One region of the Planococcus massiliensis genome, then DNA from elsewhere that is predicted to be linked to it. Evidence: riboswitches for the same ligand, from Rfam matches in the RefSeq annotation. Region 1 holds a riboswitch; the other holds the start of a gene.
The links. A riboswitch is a leader RNA that binds a small molecule or an ion and turns the genes downstream of it on or off. The one in region 1 is predicted to bind thiamine pyrophosphate.

Region 1 (7,665 bases):
CCCATTGGTGATAGGAAAACAAATCGTTTCGATCCATCTCGCACCTTCCTTTCGCTGATGCTGTTATTCTGAAAACCACCGGACAATGTTTTTCCACCATCTTTTATAGGCGGCCTTGCCCTTTCAAAATTCACTTTCAAGCAAAGCAAATTGATAATGGTCTTCCCAGACGCCATTGATGTATAAGAATTCGCGCAGCAAGCCTTCATTCAGGAAGCCCGTCTTTTGCAGGACGCGGATCGACCCCATATTTTTCGGGGAGACGTATGCCTCGATCCGGTGCAGCCGCAATTGCTCGAAGCCGAACGTGTTGACCAGCCGCACCGCTTCTGTCGCAATGCCTTTGCCGATATAGCCCTCATCGATCGAATAGCCGACCAGCGCACTGAGGAACGGCAACCGTTTGATGCTGTACATCGAAATGTGGCCAATCATTTTATTGGACTCATGTTCAAAAATGCCAAAACTGTATTCCCGATTTTCCCGCGCCTGGTATATCGATTCCCGTATTTTTTCACGCTGCACCAATGCCGTAAAGTAACTGTCTTGATGGCGCGGTTCGTAGATCGCCCAGTAATCACGATTTCTTACCAGCAATTGAACCATCTCTTCCGCATCATCGACAGTAAGCGTCCGAAGGTAGCAAGTCTTTCCATTGAATAATAGATTCATATCATTCGAAAGAAGAAGTTAGCGCATTAAACTCTTCCGCATCTTTCACGCAAAGAGCAATGCCTTTTTCCCAGAAGGCTTCTTTGGTGATATCTTCTCCAAGATGCTTGAGCGCTAACTCTTCAGCTGTCATAATCGCAGTATCTCTTAGCAAAGCCATATACTTGCCTTCGAAATCGGCGCCTTCTTCCAATGCTTTGGCATAAATGCTCAGCGAGAATAAATAACCGAATGTATACGGGAAATTATAGAACGGCACATACGTAATGTAGAAATGCAGCTTAGAAGCCCAGAAATGCGGATGCGTTGACTTCAAACCGCCTGCAAAGCCTTCGTTTTGCGCTTGTTCCATCAGCTCATTTAAACGGGCTGCCGGCACGACGCCGTTTTTTCGTTCTTCATAGAAGCGGGTTTCAAACAGGAAGCGCGAGTGGATATTCATGAAAAACGCCACACTGCGCTGTACTTTATCTTCAAGCAATGCAATCTTTTCTTCTTTCGATTGGGCATTTTTAACGGCTGCATCTGCGACAATCATTTCAGCGAAAGTCGAAGCCGTTTCCGCTACGTTCATTGCATACGAACGGTTCAGCCCATGGACCGGGTGCATCGCGTAGGAATGGAAAGCGTGTCCCAGTTCATGTGCAAGCGTCGCCACATTCGACATGGATCCACTGTACGTCATGAAAATGCGGGATTCCTCTGCCATCGGCAACTCGGTACAGAAACCGCCTGGCCGCTTGTTTGGACGGTCTTCCGCTTCAATCCAGCCTTTTTCAAAAGCTTGCAGGGCAAATTGCCGCAGCTCAGGCCCGAACTTGCCGAAATGCTCCAAGATAAATTCTGCGCCTTCTTGATACGTAAATTGTTGCGTGCTTTCCGTAACCGGTGCATCTACATCGAACCAATCCAGGCCATCTTTCCCGAGAATTTCTGCTTTGCGGTTCAAATAAGCGACAAAAGGCTGTTTGTTCTTGCTGATGGCCCCCCACATCGCATCCAGCGTTTCCTGCTTCATGCGGTTCATATGCAAAGGCTCTTGCAAAACATGGTCCCAACCGCGTTTTTTGTACACTTCCAAACGGAATCCGGCAATCGAATTCAAGGTCTTCGCGAAAAAGTCTTCTTTCTCAGTCCACGCCTCTTCCAATTTCTCATACGATTCTTTCCGAATTTCAGCTTCTTTATGGGAGCTAAGATTATTGGCTTGTCCGACCGACATGGTCTTTTCTTCGCCATCAATCGTCATTTTGATTTTAATTTCGCCCACTAGCATATCATATAGCTGGCTCCAGCCGTGATAGCCATCCATGCTGAGTGCCGTGATCAGGTTTTCCTCTTTTTCGGAAAGCTGCATTTTCGCTTCTTCCCGCCATTCGTTTAAGAAGAAATGGAATTCTTTCAACGCATCCTGCTCAAGCAATTCTTTCCACACGGCATCATCCGTTTTCGTTAAATCCTGTTGAATTTTCTGGAGCGATGCATCAAAACGCGCATGGAGAGAAGACGATTCGCTTTGCAAAATGGCCGCTTTCTTGTCTTCCGTATTTTGCGCCATCAAACAGCCAATAAAAGATCCCGCTTGACTGAGATGCTGCATCAGCGCATTTACTTCTTCCAGCAAATTTGCCACCTTTTCAGCGTCTTCGCTTGAAGCCGGCGCTGTAAAGTGCTGAGCCGTTTTTTCAAATTCATCTAATTTGGGCGTTGCCTCGTCCATATGTACCCGCAATTCTTTTGAATCGCTGCCCCCTTGGAACAATACATCCAAATCCCATACTTCCGGAAATTTAACCGTCATGATTTTACCCCCTGGTAAACTTAATTTTCTAAAAACACTTATAAGTATACCATTTCCTGCAAAATGTCGGAACCACACGAACTTATGAATGGATTGCTTTTGAAAATTCTCACACGATCTTCACAAACCTTCCTTTTTATGAATATTCTTGGAAGTGAAGTTTGTTGAACCGCTTCCCGACAGGTATACTAAAATAGGAGGGGGGTCTTTTATGGCTAGAATACTGCTGATGACAATCGCATATATCAGCATCATCGTAATCAATTCACTAGCGAATATTTTGCCGCTTAATGGGCAAACCACTGGCGAGATTTCCAACCGCCTTCCGGTTCTATTTACTCCAGCCGGCTATGTATTCTCAATTTGGTCTGTTATTTACATATTATTGGCTATCTGGATTATCGGGTTTTGGATCCGCTACAAAAAAGGGGAAGTCCCGTCAGCCAAAATCACTTTATTCTTTACCTTGAGTGCTGTATTTAATATTGCCTGGCTGTACCTATGGCATTATGAGTTTTTTGCTTGGTCCGTTTTAGCCATCTTTGCCTACTTGGCTTCTTTGATTGCCTTGTATCTGCAATACAGCAATTCCGAGCGCAAACTCACAGAACGCCTTCCAATCTCCGTTAATATGGGATGGCTCAGTGTCGCCGCTATTGCCAACACCAGCTTTGTTTTGACGTTCTACAATTGGAGCGGCTGGGGCTTGAGCGATCAATTATGGACCGTTATCATGCTGACGGTAGCAACTGCTCTCGCACTCCATATTCGCTTCCACCATTTTGACGTTCCTTATGCCCTTGTTTTCGTTTGGGCCTTTATCGGCATTGCCGTGAAACACGGAACCAATGAACTGTTGGTCACGACCGCTTCCCTGTTTTTAAGCGGGGTCATCATCACCGGCATTTTGCTCATCAAAAAAAGATCCTGATAAACAGGATCTTTTTTATGTTTAATTGAGTTTTGTCAGTAAAATGGGCTCGCCTTTAGTGACAAGAACCGTATGTTCAATCTGGGCCACCAGCGATTGGTCAGGCGTGATGAATGTCCAGCCGTCTCCCGATTCCACAATATGCTCAGCTTTCTGAGAAATGAAAGGCTCGACAGCAAGAACCATGCCTTCTTTTAAGATCGTGGTTTCCCATGCATCGTAATAATTCAAAACATGCTGCGGAGCTTCATGCAATGATTTTCCAATGCCGTGTCCCGTTAAGTTCTTAATGACGAACAAACCTTGCTGCTTCGCTTCACGCTCTACCGCTTTTCCGATCTGGTTCAGCTTAGCGCCGGCTTTCACTTTGCTCATCGCCCGGTCAAATGCCGATTCAGCCACTTGGCATAATTTTTCTTTTTCCGGATGGCCATCCCCAACTACAAAAGAAATGCCTGTATCTGCAAAATAGCCTTCATAAGATCCTGACACGTCGATGTTCACGATGTCGCCGTCATTGATGACGCGCTTGCCCGGCATGCCGTGGGCCACTTCTTCGTTCACGCTGATGCATGTATAGCCCGGGAAATCATATTCCGCTTTCGGGCCAGATACGCCGCCAAGCTCTTTGAACATTTTGCCGCCCAGTTCATCCAATTCTTTTGTCGTAACGCCCGGCTTCGTCGCTGCTTTCATCGCTTCGCGAATTTCAGCCACCATGCGCCCTGCTTTCTTCAGCATTTCAATGTCTTTCTCATTCGTTGCAATCATTTGATACCCTTCTTTCAAATTGTCTACTGAAAATTATAGCACACGAAAAGCGCAAGCGCCCGTTTGGTGCCATTTATGAAAAGAGCCGCCGGAGAAATTTCCTCTCCGGCGGCTCTCACTTTTTTCAATTCTAAATTTTTACTGGACTTCGGCATCCACCAATTTAGGGGCAGCGGTGAAAAGCGCCGAACAAACCGCGGCTGCCAATAAGAAAACAGGAATCATATAAGTGGCGTTGTAGACAGCTGAATAAATTAGCACGTTGCCTTCTGCAAACATCCCGAAGAATAAAACACCCGTGATGACATGCATCAGGTAGCGCAAGAAAGATGCGATCAATACGCCGATCACGGCTGCAGCAATCATGCCGCCTGCTTTCCCTTGCTGATGGGCTTTCAAATAACGGCTGCGCATCAGGCCAGCAAAACCGACGGCTCCGTAAGCGACGAGATAATCCAAAATCACTTGCATTACAACAAAACCGAAAGACAACGGCGTAACGGAAATGACGCCGGTTACGATTTGCAGCAACCCGACTAACAGCCCGGTTAAAATTCCGGCTGCTGTGCCTCTTCTAAAAGCCATCAAAACAATAGGGATCATGACCAGGCTGACCGATCCGCCTTGCGGCATTTTAAACGCCACAAAATCCAATACATACCCGAGCGCTCCAAAAATCGCAATCTCCACCATTAACAAAACACGTAAATTTCTCATGACTTCCTCCTTGTGTTGTGCACATCACCAGAAGGGCCGCAGAAAAAAACCATAAAAAGCGGCGCCAGGACAGATCCTGACGCCGCATAAAAGGCAGGTTTCTATCCACATCCCTGCGCAAGCGTTAACTTACAGGTTCGAAGGGTAAGAACAAAACTGTTCACTCTCAGCAAAAGCTCCCCTTGTGGTGTATACATTAAATTCTCTTTCACCTTTCATTGTACACAAGGTCAAATGTGAAAGCAATTCGTTTTAAGTGCTCTTCTTGGGGTACACTTTTAATGATGAACGATTTTGAAAGGTGGTGAAAGCAGCAAGCATCCATTTGCTGCTAAGGACATGATTGACTTACTAAAAGATTTGATTAAAATCAAAAGCGATGATCAAGAAGGCGCCAATCAAGCATTACTGTTTTGTGCCGATTGGCTGAAAGAAAAAGGAGAAACTGTCACGATCCATGAAAACAACGGCTTCAAGATGCTTACTGCCATCAAAGGCGCCGGAGAAGAGACGCTCATCTGGAACGGCCATGTGGACGTGGTGCCTGGACACGAAGAGCAATTCACTCCATTCGAAGAACTTGGACGTTTATATGGCCGCGGCGCAGCCGATATGAAAGCGGGCGTAGCGGCAATGATGCAGGCGTTCATCGAACTCAATGCCTCGGCTTTGGAGAAAACGGTTCAACTACATATTGTCACCGATGAGGAAATCGGCGGCCGCAATACATCGAAATGGTTGGTTGACCAAGGATACCATGGCGACTTTGTCATCTGCGGAGAACCGACAGGCTTAAAAGTCGGGCTCCAATCAAAAGGCATATTACGAATGGATTTGACTTTTAAAGGAAAACCGGCGCATGGCAGCCGCCCTTGGGAAGGCGTCAATGCCATCGAATCAGCAATGAAATACCATATGGCCATGAGCGAATTGCCTTTCCGGAAAGAATCGACGGAATACTACGAGCAGCCATCCGTTAACTTGCCGATCATCAAGGCAGGCGACCGCTATAATGTCGTGCCGGAAATTTGCCATATGTCCTACGATATCCGCTTTATGCCCGGACAGGACAAAGATGAAATCGTCCGGCAAATGGCTGAACTGGCGGATACGTTAAATGTGGATATGGAATATAAAGCAAGCGGTTCTACGCCTGCTTTAACAACGACTCAAGAAAATCCGTATATCCAAATGCTGCAGAAAGCGATTAAAAACGTAACGGATCAGGAAGCGATTCTTTTTGGCCAGCACGGGGCTGCGGATACACGCTACTATGCGGAAGTTACGGGCGGCGAAGGCGCAATTGAATTTGGCCCGAGCGGGGATGACTGGCACGGCAATGCGGAATATGTCACGATCTCCAGTGTCCATGAATACAAAGAAATCCTTGTTGCGCATGCCCTCTTTAAATGAAAAAGGTTTGCGTTTCATGAAATAAGGGAAATCATTAATTAGCGAATCTATGATGGGAGCGATGAATATGGGAATCGGACGCATTGTGAAGACGGCAATTAAGATTGCACCTATTGCCTACCCAATTATTAAAAAAGTGATGGACAGCAAAAAAGCTGGAAATACGACACCTTATAAGACGCCAAACTCCAAACGATAAAAACAAAGCCGCAGCGATTGAAATCGCTGCGGCTTTGTTTTATTCAAATATAAGGAAGAACTTCACGCAAGGCTAAGTAGTCCAATTCCACTTTTTCAGATGGGCGCATGGCCGATGTATTTTCCAACGCCGGCGGATTCTCGGTTGAGGCTGCACCTTGTTCCTGCGCTTGTAGAATCTGTTCGAAACTTAACGGGTTCGGTGCAGGGAGTTCGGTGTTCTCAACTTTCCAGCCTTTCTGGTACTGCTCTAAAAAAGCATTGGCCATCGCTTGATAGCCTGTAAAATTCGGATGGACATCTGCAGGATTCGGCACTTTATCCGTTGGCGATGCACCAAAAGCGGCATCAACCGGAACAAACTGCGCCCCCGCTTTCGCCGCCGATTGTTTTAAAATCGCATTCAAGCGGTCCAGCTGCTTGCCTGTCCCTTCTTTTTGCGAATCACGTACATGCGGATAAGCGAAATAATAGCCCATGACGTAGACGTCCGCTTTCGGGGCTCTTGCTTTCAATTCGGCTAGGATGGCTTCCATGTTCTGCCGCGCCTCATTCAACGCAAAGTCAGCCTGGATTTGCTGAAAAGTCAGCGAGCCTTCTTTTGGATTTACTTGCACTAAGCGCAGTAAGTCATTGGCTCCCGCTGATAGCGTGATGATATTCGCTGAAGCCAACACTTCTTTTGCTTCCGGAGACTTGATTCTCTCCAACACATCTTCTGTCGTAAAGCCTGGGAACGCCAAGTCTTTCGTGAATAAAGCGACAGGCTGATGGCGTGCGAGCTCTCCGGCAATCATATCAGCGTAGCCTGCATCAATTTGGGAATTGGGCGTTTGCCCTGCAGCCAAGGAATCGCCCAACGCTACATAAAACGCAGGTATTTTAATCGCTGCCTGCGCTTGCACCGAAGAACCGAAGAACGTGAAAACCAGCACCAACGCGATTCCTATTTTCTTCACTTTGCTCACCTCTTAAAATGCCCAGTTTCCGTTCCGGAAAACCGGTTCGCTTGAGCCGTCTTCGTAAATGCCGTCAATCGACATCTCGCCGCTGCCGATCATAAAATCTTCGTGAACGATTGATGTGTTCAATCCGATTGACTCCAATTGTGTACGTTCCAAATCACGCGCTCCTTCGTAGCACGTTGGATACGAATCGCCGA
Region 2 (7,665 bases), 820 kb from region 1:
AGCAGCCACTCGCTGCTTCATTCCGCCGGATAAGGATTGGATCACTTCGTGGCGAAGAGCGGACAACCCGGTCAACGCCAAAACCTCCGTTATTTTTTGCTTCATCATTTCGCGCGGAACATGCAAGTTCTCCAGCGTAAAGGCCAGTTCTTCCTCGACAGTCGGCATACAGAACTGGGAATCGGGGTCTTGAAAAACGGTCGCAATCCGATGGTTGATTTCACCAGGCGCATATTCTTCAGCATCTTTGCCAAAAAGCTGGAGGCTTCCTGAAATTATTCCATCGCAGTTGAACGGATATAAGCGATTCAGCAAATAGACCAGCGTGCTTTTTCCGCAGCCGCTCGGCCCTGAAATGACAACGCGTTCGCCGCGGTGAATATCAAAAGATAAATCGGTTAAAGTAAGTTGTTCGTCATCAGGAAAACGGAAACGGACATTTCGAAAAGAAAAAATCGTCTCATGCACGGGCATCACCCTTCGTTGAACGGGAAATCGCATAGCCGCGAAGCGAACCGGTCGCAAGCAGCCCGTCAGAGATGAATTTCCCGCCGATTCCCGCAATGGCCATGCCGCTGATCACGCGAAGCGTAAACATCAAAGCGACAAAGGAAGGATCAAGCGCGGCATAGCCGGAGATGAAATAGCCGTAAACAAAACTGAAAACGGCCGAACCGGCACCGGCAAGCATCAGCACCGCAAGATTGAAATGCTTATAGCCGGTTAGTGCAAATGCGGCTTCTGCGCCTAATCCTTGAACGATGCCGGACAGAAGAAGGCGGGGGCCGACCGCATTCCCGAGCAGGACTTCAATTGCCGCAGCCATCGATTCCGATAGGACGGCTGCACCGGGTTTCCGGATGATGTTCATGCAGATGATGGAAACGATGAACCAGATGCCGAACATCCATTCATAAGCGAGGGGTCCGATCACAGCGGCCCAGATGTTCGAGACATGGACGAACACTAGGTAAACGATGCCGAACACGACCGCAAACAAAGACATCAATACCACTTCTTTTAATTTCCACGATTTCAGCATTTTATTTGCCTCCGTGGGAAGGACTGTTGATGCTCATCGAAACCGTCATGACAAGGTGGCGATGCTCCTCAGAACGCGCATTTGCAAATGCTTCTTCGTAAAAGGCAAAGACGTCATGGATGTCGCCGTGGATGCCGCTCGCGTAATGCATCGAGTCGTTGAAGACGCCGCGTTCTTTTGCCCGGTCAACTTCCCGGTAAATGACCGCCATGTAATCCGGATTGTTCATCGGATAAAGCGCAAATTGCGAAGAAACGTATTGCTTCGTCGCATCCGTATTCAACAGTTCATCCGATTTTTCCAAATACACATCTCCTGCCGAATCGCCAGGGCAGCCGATGGAAAACGTGCCGGAAAGTGCCACGTGTTCACCAGTTTTCGCCGCATGCAAGGCAAGCGCTTTTGCGACATTGAAGACGTGATTCTGTTTTCCCCGAATGACGGTCGAGACGTCGTCTGTGTGCATCCAAACATTTGAGGTATCGGTTTCGTTCAGCGCCCCTTTGATGATTTTGATGAAATCGCCAGTCATCGGATGAAGCGAAAAGCGAAATCCGACAATCGGGCTCGTGCCGCATTGCAATGGTTCCATATTGAATTCCTCCTAAAAATGTACACAAAAAAGGCCGCATCCGTGAAGATGCAGCCATAATCTACAAATAATTTCAAAAGGAATCATTTCAGAAATGCGCCGCACTTCCTCACGCAGGTCCTAACCTGATCGAGTTATAAGGGATCGAAGCTTGCGCTTGCATCTCAGCCATAATGGGCACCCCTAGTGCAGTAAACGGTATGCGGTTTTTGTGGGCCGGGTTTGCCCGGTTGAGTTCAGTGTAGCGGATATGAATAAATAAGTAAAGGCCAAAAGATCTAAAAAGGAAAGGGGAAGATACTCTGAATTCAAGTATTTCTTTCCAAAGTAATGTGCTATTATATGTAAGTTATTCCATTAAGAAGGGAAGAGGATTATTGGACAGGTCAGCAATTCAATCGAACAGGGAAACCATTTATTTTATCATCAGCTTAATCTTTAGCATCCTGGTTTATGTATTCGCCATCATTTCCGTCGTCGGCATTGCCATCGCACTTATTATTTTTGCTTTCATGCTTTTTGCCAACGCGATGATGTTGGGATCCATACGCGGAAACGGCATGCGGATCCACGAACGCCAATTTCCGGATGTCTACGAGAGAGTGCAAATTCTTTCAAAAGAAATGGAGCTTAAGAAAGTTCCGGAAGTTTTTGTGATCCAATCAGAAGGTGCATTGAACGCCTTTGCGACCCGCTTTTTCGGGCGCGATATGGTCGTTTTGTATTCGGAAGTGTTTGAACTGGCACGCGAACAGGGACAAGCAGAACTCGATTTTATCATCGCGCATGAACTGGCACACGTAAAACGCCGCCATGTCTGGAAGAACCTTTTGATTGTGCCAGCCGGGTTTATTCCATTCCTGAGCCAAGCGTACAGCCGCTCATGTGAATACACGTGCGACCGGCATGCTGCTTTTGCCATTCAGAACGCTGCAGCAGCGAAACGGGCGCTGACGCTTCTTGGCATCGGCAAAAAAATGTACACCGAAGTCAATGAAGAGGCATACCGCGAACAGATTTCGACCGAATCAAACGGCATCGTCTGGTTGAGCGAAGTGCTTTCTTCGCACCCGCTCTTGCCAAAACGCATTCAGGCGATCCAGCAATTTGAAGAGAGCGATGCCCGGGTCTATACCCAGAACACCGGAAGAATTGCTATCGGCGCCGCGCTGATTTTTGCAGGGATCATGGGCGTTTATTTTGTCAGTATCGCTCTTTTTGCTGGTGGGACCTTAGTCTATTCTCAATTTCTAAGCGGCTTTGATGATGCACTTTATAGCGACGAAGGGTTTTCCGTTGAAGGGCAAACAGCGCTTATTGCGGCCGCGGACGAAGGGAATCTCGTTGATGCGGAAGCGGCTATAGCGGATGGCGACGATGTGGATGCTGTCGACTCCGGCGGTGCCTCCGCCTTGATGTATGCCGTCTATAACGGCGACAGCGAAATGGCTTCACTCCTCATTGATGCGGGAGCCGATGTCAATACGGAAGACGATTACGACACAGCAATCGGCACGGCCATCTACTACGAAGACTATGGGATGGCACAGCTACTCTTTGAGAGAGGTGCGGACCCGACCATTGCAGGAAATGACGGCATGTCAGCCATGGATTATACGGAAGCGTCAACGGAAGCTGAGTTTGCGGATTATTTGACAGCAAATAACTGAGTCTGCAAACTTTCTGCAAAATGTGAAAAAAGTGAACCTGCCGAAAGATTGGCAGGTTCTTTTTTGCTTAGAATGTGGCATATCTTTAATATAGTGGTATACTGTTTAAATGAAAATTGGCAATCAATTTTTAACAAATTAGTCTAAGATCATATAGTTAGTTGAAAGAAGGTTTGAGTGATTACACTTTCAATACAGCAGCGTGAACAGCAGTTTGCTAATTTAGTTCGTGCTTATCGGAAAAAACATGTGGGCAAAGGTCCTGAAAAAATAAAAGTGACGTTTCAAAACAATTGGGCCATCGCTCATATGAGTGGCAGCCTAAGTCCAGTGGAACATTTTATGATTCAGAACGAAAATGGGAGAGATATGATTCGGCAGGCTCGAACGCAGATGATCAAGGAGCTGTACAATCAAATTCCCCCCACTGACATGGAAGAATTGGTTGGTGCGAAATTCGAGAAGTTGTTTACAGATATTCATGTCGAGGACGACGAAGTGATTTCGATATTTGTTTTTGATCAGCCGATTGATGAGCAGTTAAAAACGAATTGCATATAAAAAGCGGCGGATTGGGATAAGGTACGCAAGTGCAATTAACTAACCACCATTCTACAGGTTAACCATACCTGTAGAATGGTGGTTTTTGTATTTTTAAAAGTTCACAATAGACTGACATTAGCGAAGTATTCATGCGGGGTCGAGTTGAAAAATTGGAGGAATTGGGCGTGTTTTGGACGATTTTAATCATTATTGGAGTAACCGCATATGCTGCCAGTGGAGCGCTGGTGGCCATTGAAGCGGAATTTTCATTTGTCGGCGTATTTGTATTGGGATTAACGACTGCTTTTGGGGGAGGGACGATCCGGAATTTATTGATCGGGGCGCCGGTTTCTGCTCTATGGGAATCACAGACAATTGCGATTGTGTTTGCGACCCTCGCCATCATTGTCCTATTGCCCTTGAAGTGGACCCAGCACTGGAAAAGGTGGGGGCTCTTATTTGACTCGATTGGACTCGCCACTTTTGCGCTGCAAGGTGCGCTGACGGTAAAACTTGTTAATGGCCATCTCGGTCTCATGCTATTGGCTGCAATGTTCACGGGACTTGGCGGCGGGATGATCCGCGATCTACTAGCAGGCAAAAAACCGCTCGCGTTAAAAGAAGAGATCCACGCTGTATTGGCGATGTTCTGCGGCGTTTATGTCTGGCTCGGCTGGACTTCGCCGCTGCTGTTGACCCTTGCTGTTTTCATCGTCGTGGGCATTCGGATGCTAGCAGTGAATTATGGTCTGCGTTTCATGTTTTTCCGCTTCGGAAGAAAAGAGCAAATCGAGAATTAACGAAAATAAACCATCGATTTTACCAATGCAAAGTATGTTACCCTTGAGTGAAGAATATGCGAATAAAGGTGGAATCACATGGAAAGGTCACTTGTCTGCATCACTGCATTTTCCAATAAATTTTGGAAAATTAAAGTGCAAGGGAATATGTTTATCGTGTCTTACGGAAAAATCGGAACGCAAGGCTCCATTAATACGAAAGAGTTTTCTTCGGAAGAACATTGCCTGCGAGAAGCGAATAAGCTGATCCAGTCAAAACTGAAAAAAGGCTACCGGGACCAGGGAGAGGATAGCGGTCAAGCCATGCAAATGACTGAAGCGGAATTTTGGCGGCTAATCGATGCCGCCCATCAAAGGGGCGACTACATGGAAGAACAGCTTGAATGGCTTACAGCGTATTTGTCGAGAAAATCCATCCGTGAAATCGTTCATTTTGATATTCAATTCAATCGGGTTTATCAAAAATCGTATACGTCCGATTTGTGGGCTGCAGCCTATATCATTATGGGCGGCTGTTCAGACGATTCCTTTGATTATTTTCGCGCCTGGCTCGTGTTCTTAGGGAAAGATGCGTACGAAAAAGCGTTGGCCGATCCTGAGAGCATCATGCCTTATTTGGGAAAAGAAGAAGATGTACCGGAGTTTGAAGATTTGCTGACGTGCGCGACGATTGCGTTTGAAGAAAAGACGGGGCTTGAGCAAGAGGATTACCTCGAGATCTATTATTCGCTGGCAGATGAAAAGCCGGATCCGGAAATTGACTTTGACTGGGATGAAGATGACGAAGAAACCTTGAGCCGCAAGTTTCCGAAGCTATGGGCGAAATACGGGGAATATCCTTTAGGATAATAGGGTCGAGCTGCTGATTGGATTTCATAAAAAGAAAAGAAGTTTATAAAAAAGTCAAAAAACCTCCGGTGTTCTGGAGGTTTTTTAACTTTGTTGAAATAGATAGACCATTCATAGAATGAAGGGCCAGCACCATGAAAAATCCTTTTTTCTTCATATAGAGTCAACCCTTAATCATTCTGTCTTAAACTATGCTTTCGCTTGATTAAATACTTTGCCATTTCAAGGCGCTGCATCCGGTTTCTCGCAGCTGCTTTCCATTTCGTAATAAACGCCTTTCTGCGAAGAAATCAGGAAACCGTGCATCGCTTCCAGCACATGCATAGAAAGCTTTCCGCTCGCCCGGTGCTTCTGTCCGTTCAAAATAGCGTCGGCCATGTCCGCGACACCGAGCCCGCGTTCGTTTTCCTGCAAATCAGAAACCAGCGGGATGTCGGTGAAATTCTCTTCCCCTTTTTTCCTTATCCGCACTGGGCCGCCGAAGGTGTTCGGATCCGGAACGAGCAGGGTGCCTTCGCTGCCGTAGATTTCAATGGGCGGAAGGGAAGAGCCGCCAAAGGCATCAAAACTTGATGTCAGCGTACCGATAGCGCCGGATGCAAAATCGATCGTCCCGGCTATATGGGTTTCAGTCGAAACAGTGATTTTCTGTCCGGCGTTTGGTTCGCTGGTGACGGTTCGTTCCGGATAGCTGATGCGGGCGGATCCCGCAATTCGTTTGATCGGGCCAAGAAGGGCAATCAAAGCGGTCAGGTAATAGGGGCCCATGTCAAATAGCGGACCGCCGCCTTTTTCGTAATAGAAAGCGGGATTCGGATGCCAATGCTCGTGCCCGCGTCCGATGACAAAAGCCGACGCGCCGATCGGACCGCCAATTTCTCCGTTTTCAATCAGCTGAAGAGCGGTCTGGATGCCGGCCCCCAAAAAAGTGTCCGGGGCGCTTCCGACAGCCAACCCTTTTTCAGCGGCTTTGGCTAACACGCGTTTTGCATCTTCGAGATCGATCGCCAATGGTTTTTCGACATATACATGTTTGCCGGCCTCCAAGATTTGAAGCGAAACTTCCGCATGGACTTTCGGCAGCGTTAAATTGATGACCATATCGATTTCTGGATCATCCAGCAATTCCTGGACGCTGCAAGCTTTCGGAATTCCGAACTGTTTGGCTTGCGATCGAGCGCGTTCTAAATCCAGATCTGCACAAGCTGCTAACGTTAAATGGTTGTAAGCCGGGATATTTTCCATGTAAATGGAGCTTATGTATCCGCAGCCGATAATGCCGACCGTAAATGGCTTCATCCTGATCCTCCTCGATGTTATTGGCTGTCGCCCATACCGGTATAAATTTGAGTATTATCAAAAGCATTCCGGTTTTGATGATTCGGTTCACCGTAAAGCTCTTTTCCTTCTGCGGCCCATAAAAAGCCTCTTTTCATAATAAATGAAACTTCAGGCATTGCGACGATATCCGCTACGTGCCCAAGCGAACTGTAGAATACGCGCCCGACACCCCAACGCTTCGTCCAGACCACTGGCATATCTACGGCTTTATTCAGGACATGCGGCCCGTGAGCTACCGGAAAGCGGGTAGTGGCCAGCACTTCGACGGCCGGGTCGACATGCAGGTAGTATTGTTCGCTGATGACTTTGAAATCGTCAAGGCCTTCTAAAATCGGACTCGAAGATTGCTTAATATTGACGGTATACTCAATGCCGTCGTTTCCTGGATGAGCCACCCAATTGCCGCCGGTCATAAACTGCCAGTCCACATTTTTCCGGAAAGAATCACACATGCCCCCGTGGCTTCCAGCGAGCCCGACACCGCTAATGACCGCTTCCGATACATTCCGCACATATTGAGGGTCGATTTCTCCCATCGTCCAATGGGGCACAATTAAGTGAAGCGCTTTCAATTTTTCGGGATCTGCATAGGCTTCCAGTGAATCGGAAATCTCCACTTCGAACCCTTCCGAGACGAGCAGTTCTTTATAGATACCTGCAACTTGCTCGGGTTCATGACCATCCCAGCCGCCCTGCACAATCAATGCTTTTTTCTTCAAAGTTGTTCACTCCTGACTGATAAATTACTTCTGTTAAAGGCTTGCCACGTCAATCCATGTTCGTTCTTTTATTGATTGTTCCACCGCTTCGAGCACTTGCTGGCATTTA

Region 2: linked by a shared signal. The riboswitch ahead of BN1080_RS07990 (YkoF family thiamine/hydroxymethylpyrimidine-binding protein) and the one ahead of thiT (energy-coupled thiamine transporter ThiT) in region 1 are both predicted to bind thiamine pyrophosphate.

The regions. Positions count from the first base shown of each region.
Region 1 is NZ_CCXS01000001.1:2,470,016-2,477,680, forward strand. It holds gene BN1080_RS12410 (DinB family protein) at 1-37, opposite strand, end outside; gene BN1080_RS12415 (GNAT family N-acetyltransferase) at 124-672, opposite strand; gene BN1080_RS12420 (M3 family oligoendopeptidase) at 674-2,473, opposite strand; gene BN1080_RS12425 (tryptophan-rich sensory protein) at 2,685-3,404, shown strand; gene map (type I methionyl aminopeptidase) at 3,426-4,175, opposite strand; gene thiT (energy-coupled thiamine transporter ThiT) at 4,314-4,892, opposite strand; TPP riboswitch at 4,986-5,085, opposite strand; gene BN1080_RS12440 (M20 family metallopeptidase) at 5,232-6,305, shown strand; gene BN1080_RS17465 (hypothetical protein) at 6,373-6,504, shown strand; gene BN1080_RS12445 (SGNH/GDSL hydrolase family protein) at 6,548-7,462, opposite strand; gene BN1080_RS12450 (aminopeptidase) at 7,475-7,665, opposite strand, start outside.
Region 2 is NZ_CCXS01000001.1:1,645,734-1,653,398, forward strand. It holds gene BN1080_RS07980 (ABC transporter ATP-binding protein) at 1-468, opposite strand, end outside; gene BN1080_RS07985 (ECF transporter S component) at 461-1,042, opposite strand; gene BN1080_RS07990 (YkoF family thiamine/hydroxymethylpyrimidine-binding protein) at 1,044-1,634, opposite strand; TPP riboswitch at 1,724-1,829, opposite strand; gene BN1080_RS07995 (M48 family metallopeptidase) at 2,012-3,304, shown strand; gene BN1080_RS08000 (Na-translocating system protein MpsC family protein) at 3,482-3,865, shown strand; gene BN1080_RS08005 (trimeric intracellular cation channel family protein) at 4,033-4,647, shown strand; gene BN1080_RS08010 (DUF4240 domain-containing protein) at 4,726-5,496, shown strand; gene BN1080_RS08015 (Gfo/Idh/MocA family protein) at 5,719-6,795, opposite strand; gene BN1080_RS08020 (ThuA domain-containing protein) at 6,813-7,556, opposite strand; gene BN1080_RS08025 (Gfo/Idh/MocA family protein) at 7,590-7,665, opposite strand, start outside.